3 regions of the Neptunomonas sp. ABH4_499 genome follow, and region 2 is predicted to be linked to each of the others. Evidence: predicted binding sites of a transcription regulator. Region 2 holds the regulator's gene; each other region holds the start of a gene.
The links. Region 2 encodes PhoB, which activates phosphate uptake and scavenging genes when phosphate is short. Its sites were predicted from a motif close to TGTCATANNNNTGTCANA; they were not measured.

Region 1: a site for PhoB is predicted at 1,890-1,907, ahead of ACXAF9_RS12130 (PA3496 family putative envelope integrity protein). Genes of this name have one in related genera too.
Region 3: a site for PhoB is predicted at 1,701-1,718, ahead of ACXAF9_RS03475 (sigma-54 dependent transcriptional regulator). Genes of this name have one in related genera too.

What each region holds. Positions count from the first base shown of each region.
Region 1 covers NZ_JBSWXK010000010.1:151,042-154,322, reverse strand. Annotated here, with positions in the region: gene ACXAF9_RS12145 (hypothetical protein) at 21-368, opposite strand; gene ACXAF9_RS12140 (DUF2254 family protein) at 365-799, opposite strand; gene ACXAF9_RS12135 (SIS domain-containing protein) at 953-1,831, shown strand; gene ACXAF9_RS12130 (PA3496 family putative envelope integrity protein) at 2,080-2,286, shown strand; gene ACXAF9_RS12125 (FMN-binding glutamate synthase family protein) at 2,347-3,281, opposite strand, start outside.
Region 2 covers NZ_JBSWXK010000024.1:7,836-11,116, reverse strand. Annotated here, with positions in the region: gene ACXAF9_RS17085 (chorismate--pyruvate lyase family protein) at 1-401, shown strand, start outside; gene ubiA (4-hydroxybenzoate octaprenyltransferase) at 426-1,316, shown strand; gene phoB (phosphate regulon transcriptional regulator PhoB) at 1,403-2,098, shown strand; gene phoR (phosphate regulon sensor histidine kinase PhoR) at 2,184-3,281, shown strand, end outside.
Region 3 covers NZ_JBSWXK010000003.1:39,396-42,676, forward strand. Annotated here, with positions in the region: gene ACXAF9_RS03470 (sensor histidine kinase) at 1-221, opposite strand, end outside; gene ACXAF9_RS03475 (sigma-54 dependent transcriptional regulator) at 218-1,675, opposite strand; gene fliS (flagellar export chaperone FliS) at 1,811-2,212, opposite strand; gene fliD (flagellar filament capping protein FliD) at 2,294-3,281, opposite strand, start outside.

The sequences.
Region 1 (3,281 bases), on a different contig from region 2:
TACTACGCAGAGAATCGCACTTAAGCGCTCTGATCGTCTGAAAACAGCGACTTATGACAAGCGATCAGACGCTGTTGATCCGTCTCAAAGGTCAATATCGACAGTGCTCGCTCCAATGCTTCTTTAGCAAACTCAATTGCCGCCTCTTGGCAGACGCGATCGGGCATTTTTGATAGAGCAAACAGGGCTTTTTGTAAGCGAATGGCCACTTCAATCATGCCAGCACCATCACGTGAGACCGGCATAAAGGCCACATCAAATAAGGTTTTTGGCGATAACTCCGGAAGGTAGACCCGGTCATACTCGGTTTTATTTTGATCACACCCAGAGGCGCGCTCGGCCATCACCCGCACTAAGGTTTCAATCACATTGATCGCTGTGCCTGGGTCGCTGATCCCCGGTGAAAGCGCCCGCCCCCGCTATAGAACCCGGTGTTCAGGGCAACTAAGCCCACCAAACTGAACAGAAACGAGCCTAAAAACGTGGACAACGCATTTTGTGCTGTGGTGTCTTGGAGCAGCAGTTGAGTTGCACGAGGCGTAGCCGTGCTGGCCGCCGCATTAGTCGCCGATACCAAGGTACTGAGCGAGAAAGTCGTTACCGTCAGCATACTGGAGGCTAAGATGGTTAAAATCGAGCTGACCGTATTTTCGCTGATCAGCTCAGCAAAGCTGCTCGGCAAAAAGGGACCAGCTGCGGCGGCAATCATCACGATGGCAATGGAGATAAAACAAAACAGCGCCGCTCGGACCCATAAGCGTTGCGACCACTGTTTTATAAACCACCATGTTTTATTCATTACCGCATCCTTGTTAAAACTGACTAAGCTTATGACTGAGCTTATAAATTTACGTTCCTCACGTCATTGGGTTTTTGGTATCGGGTTAGGTGGTTTTCCCTTTCATTGATATACTGATGGCTTCCCGAAATCGGACCTTATTGGGACAGGCATTTGAATTCAGCCAACCTTCTAAAATCAATCACGGACGCACGCCCTAAACTGCGCAAGTCAGAGCAGAAAGTGGCAGATTTTGTCTTGGCTAATCCTAATGATGTGATTCATATGCGGATTGTTGACCTAGCGGCGCAAGCCCAAGTCAGCGAGCCAACGGTGGTTCGGTTTTGTCGGGCGCTTCATTACGACGGGTTTCAGGATTTTAAACTGACGCTGGCGCAAGGTTTGGCCAGCACTGCGCAGTTTGAGCAGTTCGCGATCGACTCCAAAGATACGGTTGCGGAGTTTAAGCAAAAGATCTGCGACTCCATGATCGGTAACCTGATCAACATTCGTGATCAACTCGACCCCGTCGCACTCGAGACCGCAATCGATGCCTTAGTCAAAGCCAAGCGTGTTGAATTCTACGGTTTTGGTGCCTCTGCGGCGGTATGTACCGACGCTCAACACAAATTTCACCGCCTTCAAGTGTCGGCGGCGGCCTATTCAGACCCTCACATGCAGACCATTTCGGCCGTATCGCTCACCGATAAGGACGTTGTGGTGGCCATTTCCCAAACGGGTCGTACTAAAGATCTGCTTCATACCAGCAAATTGGTGCAAGAAGCTGGGGCTACCGTTATTGCGTTGTGCCCAAGCTTTACCCCCTTGTCGGAATTAGCCGACATCGCCATTCACATCGATGTGGAAGAGGATAAAGACCTCAGTACCTTGATGTCATCGCGCGTTATGCATTTGATTGTCATCGATATTTTAGCCGTTGGTGTGGCGATGAAACTGGGACCTGTCCTGATCGATCACCTTAAAACCATCAAACGCAGCCTCAAAAACTTGCGACACAATGATAAGCGCTTACTAACCCGCCCCGGCTCGTAAGACGGCCGTTTATTCTCTGCTTAAGCTTTCGTTCAGCCCTTAAAAAGTAGCGTATTCTTGTCACATGAGTGTCATGGAAGGACATTAGCCTGTGAACATTGCTGATTCATCCACGTTGGGCGTACGCCCAAAGACTGGTTGAAAAACGCACAGCGATTGGTTACAAATTAACCGTTGTCTTCAGTGATGCCTCTGCTGGGACACCTTTCCCAGTCCGAGGTGGATAGGTATGAGAGAGGATACATCGCATGCTGAATGAAAAGATGGAACACCTGACAGATGGTCAGATCCAAGTGATCGATGCGTTGATCGGTTTCGAAGAAGAAACCAAGATCAAAAACAAGCAGGTCGCATCCCAACGTTTATTGGCAGCGCGCCGCGCCATTGAAGCGCACCGCGAACAAAAGCGCCTCGAGAAAGAAACCCTCGACGCTTGGCTAGACGACGACCTCTAGCACTGCCGCCGTAACATAGCTTATTAAGGCACGCCTGACAGTGTCAGGCGCGCTGCACACTTAGTTTTCTGGATAGATGATGTTCAGAGGCACTGAACGTCCCCCATCCAGAACCATGGCCGCATGATGGCGTTTGAGCTGTCGGGGCTCTGGCACCCCACACGAATGCGCAATCGTCTCTACTTCATGCACTAAGTTGTGATGATAATGTGCGACCCTCTCGGCCTTGTCGGCCGGAACTAAGCCGTGATTTAACTCTGGATTATGTGTCGTAATACCTGTTGGGCAGGTGTTTTTATTACACTGCAGCGCCTGAATGCACCCCAATGCGAACATAAAGCCACGCGCACTGACCACAAAATCCGCCCCGATGCAGATCGCCGCGGCGACATCGGTTGGGTTAATCATCTTGCCCGAGACAATCACCCGCATCCGCTCACGAAGGCCGTGTTGCATCAGCTTATTCACCAATAACGGCAAGCTCTCGCTGACGGGTAACCCCACACTGTCCATTAATGGCATCGGTGCGGCACCTGTGCCCCCATCGGCGCTGTCGAGCGTGATAAAGTCTGGCGCGTTTTCGGTACCGCGCTTAATGACCGCCTCGCAGAACGTATCCAACCAGTCCGTTGTGCCCAGTACCATTTTGAAGCCCACCGGTTTGCCGGTGACCTCGCGGATGTGACTTAAACGATCTAACAGATCATCAATCGAGGCGATGTCGGTATGGCGGTTTGGACTGATCGACGCCTCTCCGACTGGGATTCCGCGAATCGCCGCGACCTCCTCGTTCACTTTCTCTGCAGGTAAAATGCCGCCTTTACCGGGTTTTGCCCCTTGGCTGAGCTTCAGCTCGAACATCTTCACTTGTGGGTGAGCGGCTTTTTCACGCAGTTTGTCATCGGACAAACCACCCGTTGCATCGCGAACCCCGTATTTCGCGGTTCCGATTTGGAAAACGATGTCACACCCGCCCTCTAAGTGATACGGCGATA
Region 2 (3,281 bases):
GCCGTTTTGAAGTCAAACTCTTAGATTTACGCTGGGGTTACCCAACCGTTGACGAAGCGCGATTGTTGTCGATTCCCGCACGGCAAAAAGCCCTCATCCGCACCGTATCTTTAGAAGGCTGCGAGCAATCTTGGGTTGTGGCGCGCACGATTATTCCGGTTACCACGTTGATCGGCAGCGAGCGTCAGCTGTATGGCATTGGTCAGCGCTCGCTTGGCAGTGTGCTCTTTAAAGACCGCACCATGCGCCGCGGACCACTCCAAACCGCTCGCCTAAAAGAGCGTGAGCATACCTTATGGGCACGTCGCTCGGTGTTTTGTTTATCTGGAAAACCGCTCTTAGTGGCCGAGGTTTTTCTTCCCCCATTGGAGCAGGTAGACTACCAACCGCACCGTTTTTAATCGTTTTCGGATCAGGGAGCAGGCATGGCTGCAACGGACACTTACCCCACCCTTAGCTTAAAAGAACGCTTATCCGTGTACGTGCGCCTGACGCGCTTTGATAAGCCGATTGGCAGCTACCTGCTACTATGGCCAACGCTATGGGCGCTTTGGATCGCCTCTGAGGGGGTACCGAGTGTCTCTTTATTACTGATCTTCGTTGTCGGGGTATTTCTGACCCGCTCCGCAGGCTGTGTGATCAATGATTTTGCGGATCGCCACATCGATGGTCACGTTAAACGCACAGCAGGACGACCGTTAGCGCAAAAGTTAATCAGCTCAAAAGAAGCCTTGGGGCTTTTTGCGGGGTTAATGATCGCGGCGTTTATCTTGGTGCTCTTTACCAACGCGACCACGGTGTTGATGTCCTTTGGGGCGCTCTTTTTAGCTGCGTTATACCCGTTTATGAAGCGCCATACTCATCTGCCCCAAGTGGTCTTAGGGGCTGCCTTTGGCTGGGCCATTCCGATGGCGTTTACCGCCGTTAACGAGACGCTTCCGCTCACTGCCTGGTTGATCTTCCTAGCAAAAATTTTGTGGACCGTGGCTTACGATACCCAATACGCCATGGTGGATCGGGACGATGATCTCAAAATCGGGGTGAAATCCACCGCGATTCTGTTTGGCGAGCAGGATAAGGTCATTATTGGCCTACTGCAGCTGTTGGCGATTGTCCTGTTAGCCTTAGTTGGCGTCTTGGAGTCGCTGGGGTGGATCTACTACGCAAGCTTGTGTGCGGCCATCGGCTTCTTTGTGTATCAGCAAACTCTGATCCGTGATCGGGACCGCGATGCGTGCTTTAAAGCCTTTTTGAACAATCATTGGGCCGAATTAGTGGTTTTTGCCGGAATTGTTTTACACTTTATGACAGTTTGATGTCGATCTGTCATATTTCTGTCACATAAAAAGACTGTAATACTCGCGACTTTTTAGGATCGAACAAAAAGCGTAGAGGCGCCCACATGTCTGCAAGTAAAACCGTGCTGATCGTCGATGACGAAGCACCGATTCGTGAAATGATTGCCGTAGCCTTGGAAATGGCTGGATACGAGTGCATCGAAGCTGAGAATGCGCAGGATGCGCACGCAAAGATCATTGATCGACAGCCGGACATGATCCTGCTGGACTGGATGATGCCCAACGTGAGCGGCATCGAACTGGCCCGCCGTCTACGCAAAGATGAAACCACGGCCGATATCCCGATCATCATGCTGACCGCCAAAGGCGAAGAAGACAGCAAAATTAAAGGTCTGGAAGCGGGTGTGGATGATTACATCACCAAGCCGTTCTCCCCGCGTGAACTGGTGGCGCGCCTTAAGGCCGTTTTGCGCCGCGCGACACCAAAAGGGATCGAAGAGCCCGTCACGGTTGAGGGCCTAACGTTGGACCCTATCTCACACCGTGTGACCGCCGGTGGCAAAGCACTAGAGCTTGGCCCGACCGAATTTCGCTTACTGCAGTTTTTCATGACCCACCAAGACCGAGCTTACTCTCGTGGTCAGCTGCTGGATATGGTGTGGGGCGGAAATGTCTATGTAGAAGAGCGAACCGTTGATGTGCATATCCGTCGCCTTCGAAAAGCACTTGGCAGCGATTATGATCATCTGGTACAAACGGTGCGGGGAACAGGGTACCGTTTCTCAACTCAGGTCGCCTAATCTGCGTTTTTATCCGCAAGTGATCGGGTGACAGCTTTAAGGGCGTCGACCAAACGCCCCGTTCGCCTGAATGATGTGGAGTCACATGCAAAGTTTTCCTAAAGCCGCCATCAGTCAGTTAGTGATGTATGCGGCGATCTTCGGTGTGATCGGTTTGATGTTCGGATCGATCAGTTGGGGCATCGTGATTGGCCTTTTAGTGTGGGCGTTTTTTCAGCTCAAACAGCTGGCCCGCCTTCAAGCTTGGCTGCACAATCATGATCAACCGGTTCCCGAATCCGATCAGGTGTGGGGCGAGTTGTTTGACGACCTACATCGACTCCAAAAGCGCCATCATAAGCGCCGCCTTGAACTCAAAAAAATCATCAATCGCTTTGAGCAATCCTCGGCTGCGCTGCCCGATGGCATCGTCATCATCGATCAAAATCACAACCTCGAGTGGTGGAACCGCGCCGCCGAGCAACTTCTAGGCTTCAAGCACGGCAGTGACCGCGGTATGCCGGTGATGAACTTACTGCGTGATCCGCGCTTTATTCGCTACTATCGAAAACATCAGTACGATGAGCCGATTCAGCTGCCAAGCCCTGTTCAATCGGACACCATTTTACAATATCAAATCATGAAGTTTGGCGATAACGATCGCCTGTTGGTGGTGCGTAACATCACGCGACTGGTCCGCCTAGAACAAACCCGACAGGACTTTGTGGCCAACGCCTCCCACGAGCTGCGTACGCCGCTTACGGTGATCCGCGGGTATCTTGAGACCTTCCAAGATCAACCATTACCCAACGCGATGCAGCGAGCCCTCAAGCAGATGCTGGCCCAATCCAACCGAATGGAAAATCTGGTCTCTGACTTATTACTGCTTTCAAGACTTGAGTCGAGCCAGCAAGTGCACGATGAGCACCCCATTGAGCTGGGTGCGTTGCTCTCGACCATTCACCATGATGCATCGGTGCTCTCACAGGAGCGCGGCCATACCCTGACCTTACAAGCCGACGATGAGTACGATCTGTTAGGCCAACCACAGGAGCTGCACAGCGCCTTCTCGAACCTGGTGTACAACGCGGTGCGTTACACGCCGAATGGTGGTGAGATCCACATACGTTGGTGGGTGGATGGTAAAGGTGGGCATTTCTCGGTGAAGGATAACGGCATCGGGATCGACTCAATCCACATACCT
Region 3 (3,281 bases), on a different contig from region 2:
AGTAAGGCTTCTGAGGCGGGGTTGCACTCCGACACTCGACCGTACCGGTCGATCAACAAGACGCCGGCGGGCAGTAAATCCAGCAGTTGGCGCATGCGCTGTACGGCAAGGCCTCCGGCGCTGTCCAGAGCGCCCTGCTCGGACAGTTGCGCTTTAAGGCGGGCGTTTTCCGCTTTTAAACGCTCTAATTCAGTGAGTTCTTGGCTTTCTTGATCACTCATGAAGCTACCCGTTCAATGCCGTATTTGCGCATTTTCTCAACCAAGGTGGTGCGACGAATCGATAAGAGCTCGGCAGCACGTGCCACCACAAACTGGGTCCGTTCAAGCGCTTGTTCAATCAAGGCACGCTCAATCGTTTCAAGGTGCTGTTTAAGGTCGATACCGGCTTCAGGGAGCGTATCATGCTGCCCCCGTGTGGGTAATTCACCGCGGATCAGATCCGACTCGTCGGCGATCAGATCCCCAATGTCATCCGCCCCTAAACCAAGGTGGCCTTGGTGTTGATAGCGCTCGGGGGTTGGTTCATCAATGTGCCGAAACTTTGTGGGCAACTCAGATACCCCGATCACCCCATCCGGGTGCATAATCGCAAGACGCTCAATCAGGTTAGAAAGCTCCCGCACGTTGCCGGGCCACTCATGTTTTTGGAGGGATTCCAACGCGGTTCGTTGAAAGCGAAGATGCCCAAGCCCTGATTGCTCCGCCTGTTTAGCAAACGCGTGAATAAGGCGTAAGAGATCATCCTTGCGCTCACGAAGGGGTGGCGTTTCGATTGGGTACACGTTGAGTCGGTAGTAAAGATCCTCTCGAAACGCTTCGTCAGCGATCATGCTTTCAAGGTGTTTATGGGTTGCGGCAATGATGCGAACATCCACCTCAATGGTTTTGGTGCCGCCCACCCGTTCAAAGCAGCGCTCTTGAAGGACACGCAACAGTTTTACCTGCATGGCGAGCGGCATATCGCCGATCTCATCCAAAAAGAGCGTACCGCCATTGGCCATCTCGAACCGCCCCACTCGGTGGGATACAGCGCCGGTAAACGCGCCTTTTTCATGGCCAAACAATTCGCTTTCTAAAAGCTCTGGCGGGATAGCACCACAGTTGACGGGGACAAACGGCCCGTCCGCACGCTTAGAGTGCTCATGCAAGCTTCTGGCAACCAACTCTTTGCCCGTACCTGACTCACCGGTGATCAGGACATTTACATCCCGATCTTTTACCTTGGTCATGCTGCGCTTTAGGTTTTGCATCGCGCGGCTATCACCAATCAGGAGCGGGAATGGATCGTAAGCAACCTCAGGCATTTGTGCTTCACTGTTTTGGTACACCTGAGTTTGATGCAAGATATCGGTTAATAGTTCAGCATTAAGTGGGCCATCGAGCCTACGGATGATTTGATGCTCGCTGGTGTCGCTTAAGGTTTGCTCATCGCTCCAAGCCTCCAGCAAGCACACTCGCACATTTGTTTGCCGTTCCCGTAGGCTTGTGAGCATCTTTTCAAGGGAGACCGGCAATGAACATTGTCCCAGTAACACGATGTCGGTGTCATCTGACAAAGTTGGGGATGACAGCCAATGGGCGAAAGAGTCGCCCTGATACGTCAGCCCCATAAATTCAAAAATACTGGCTAACGATTCGCGTCTATCCTGATGATCATCAATAAGCCGTATCACGCTTATGCCCCTGTCAGATTATTAACGCCATAAATTTGACACACTCAACCCACCCTGACAAGCACTGATCACGACGAGCGGTGAAAAGGCCACAAAAAAAGCGCTCTAGGCGCTTTCTTCGTCGAGTTGGGTCGATTACGCAGGCAGCTCTTCGGGCACTTGCATCTCTACCCAACCGGATTTGATCTGCAGCATCAGGTTCATGACCTCTTGGATCTTTTCTGGGTCTTTTTCACGGTTGGCTTGCATTAAGCTTCGCACCATATAGTCATAAAGCGCGTCCAGGTTACCGGCAATCTCCCCACCTTTTTCGTGGTTCAGAGAGTCTTTTAAGCCAAGCACAATGCTCGTCGCTTTGTTAATCTGCTCTGTGCGTAAGCTGATATCGGAACGCTCAATCGCCCCCTTAGCCGTTGCCATTGAGCGCAGAGCACCGTCCATCAACATCGTAATCAGATCTTTAGGAGACGCGGTAGCAACCGCAGCGCGAAGATCGACAGTTTTGTATTGTTTCAGGGCGGTTTGATTAATGCTCATGGGTCTAACCTCAGTGCTTTTTTGATCAGTGCTGAACAGCAGCAATGATCTTAACGATTCATAAAAAGGGTATCGGCGCGCTTAGTTGTTACTTGAGGTATAAGGCAGCGTATCGAACAAGCTGGCGACTGAATCCCCCGTCGACTGAAAGCTTGCAATAATCGCTTCCATTGCGGTGAACTGAGCCGTTAGACGCTCTTCGTACATGGTGATGCGACGATCTAAATTATCTTGATCATCATCCAGATTATCCAACTGGGTGTTCATATTATCTTCACGCATCGCAATGATGCCGGAGCTATCATCAAGGAAGTTATCCACTAGCATGGTCAATTCACTCGCTAAGCCACGCGAGAAACTGAACGTATGAGAACCCGTTACACCTTCTTCAATGGTTAAGTTCAAACCATACGCATCCGTCCCAACGGACGGTAAAAGGATGTTACCGGAGCCAAACGCAGACTCACCATTAATAGTGCCCACCACATCCTTACCGGCAGTCGATGTTGAGGTCGTCGAGAAGCCTGTAGCGCTGGCAAACGCATCACCAGCAGCCGAGAATTTCACTTTTGAAGAGGCACCATACTCTTTGGAGTTAAACGTAATCACGCCACTCTCATCGACCGACACCTCAACTCCGGTATTGATCGACTTTAGGTTCTCATCGTTGTTGATCAAACTTGAGATCGCATTAGCTAACTCGTCCGCTGTATTGAACGTACCAGATAACGTTAGTGTCTCTGTCGATGTACCGTCTACCGAGACTTTGAAGGTGTAATCCGAGCTTTCATCCGTTGAAAAAGCCGCAAACGCTGCGTCACTAACAACCGTTCCTTTTGAAGGCGGAGTCGTAATTTCAACGTCATAGGTACCCGGCACAGCTTCGCCCGAATAGCTACCCATCCCTACTGTTAAACCACTGGTGCTGGCCGATGTTTGAGGTGAGAATATCGCCGCTACCTTTTCGTAGTTATCGGACATCGCTGCCGAAAAATCATCTTCGACGATCTCTAAGGTGCCATCCAATTGAGTTCGGATACCTAGGTTAGTCAGCGCATTAAAATCATCT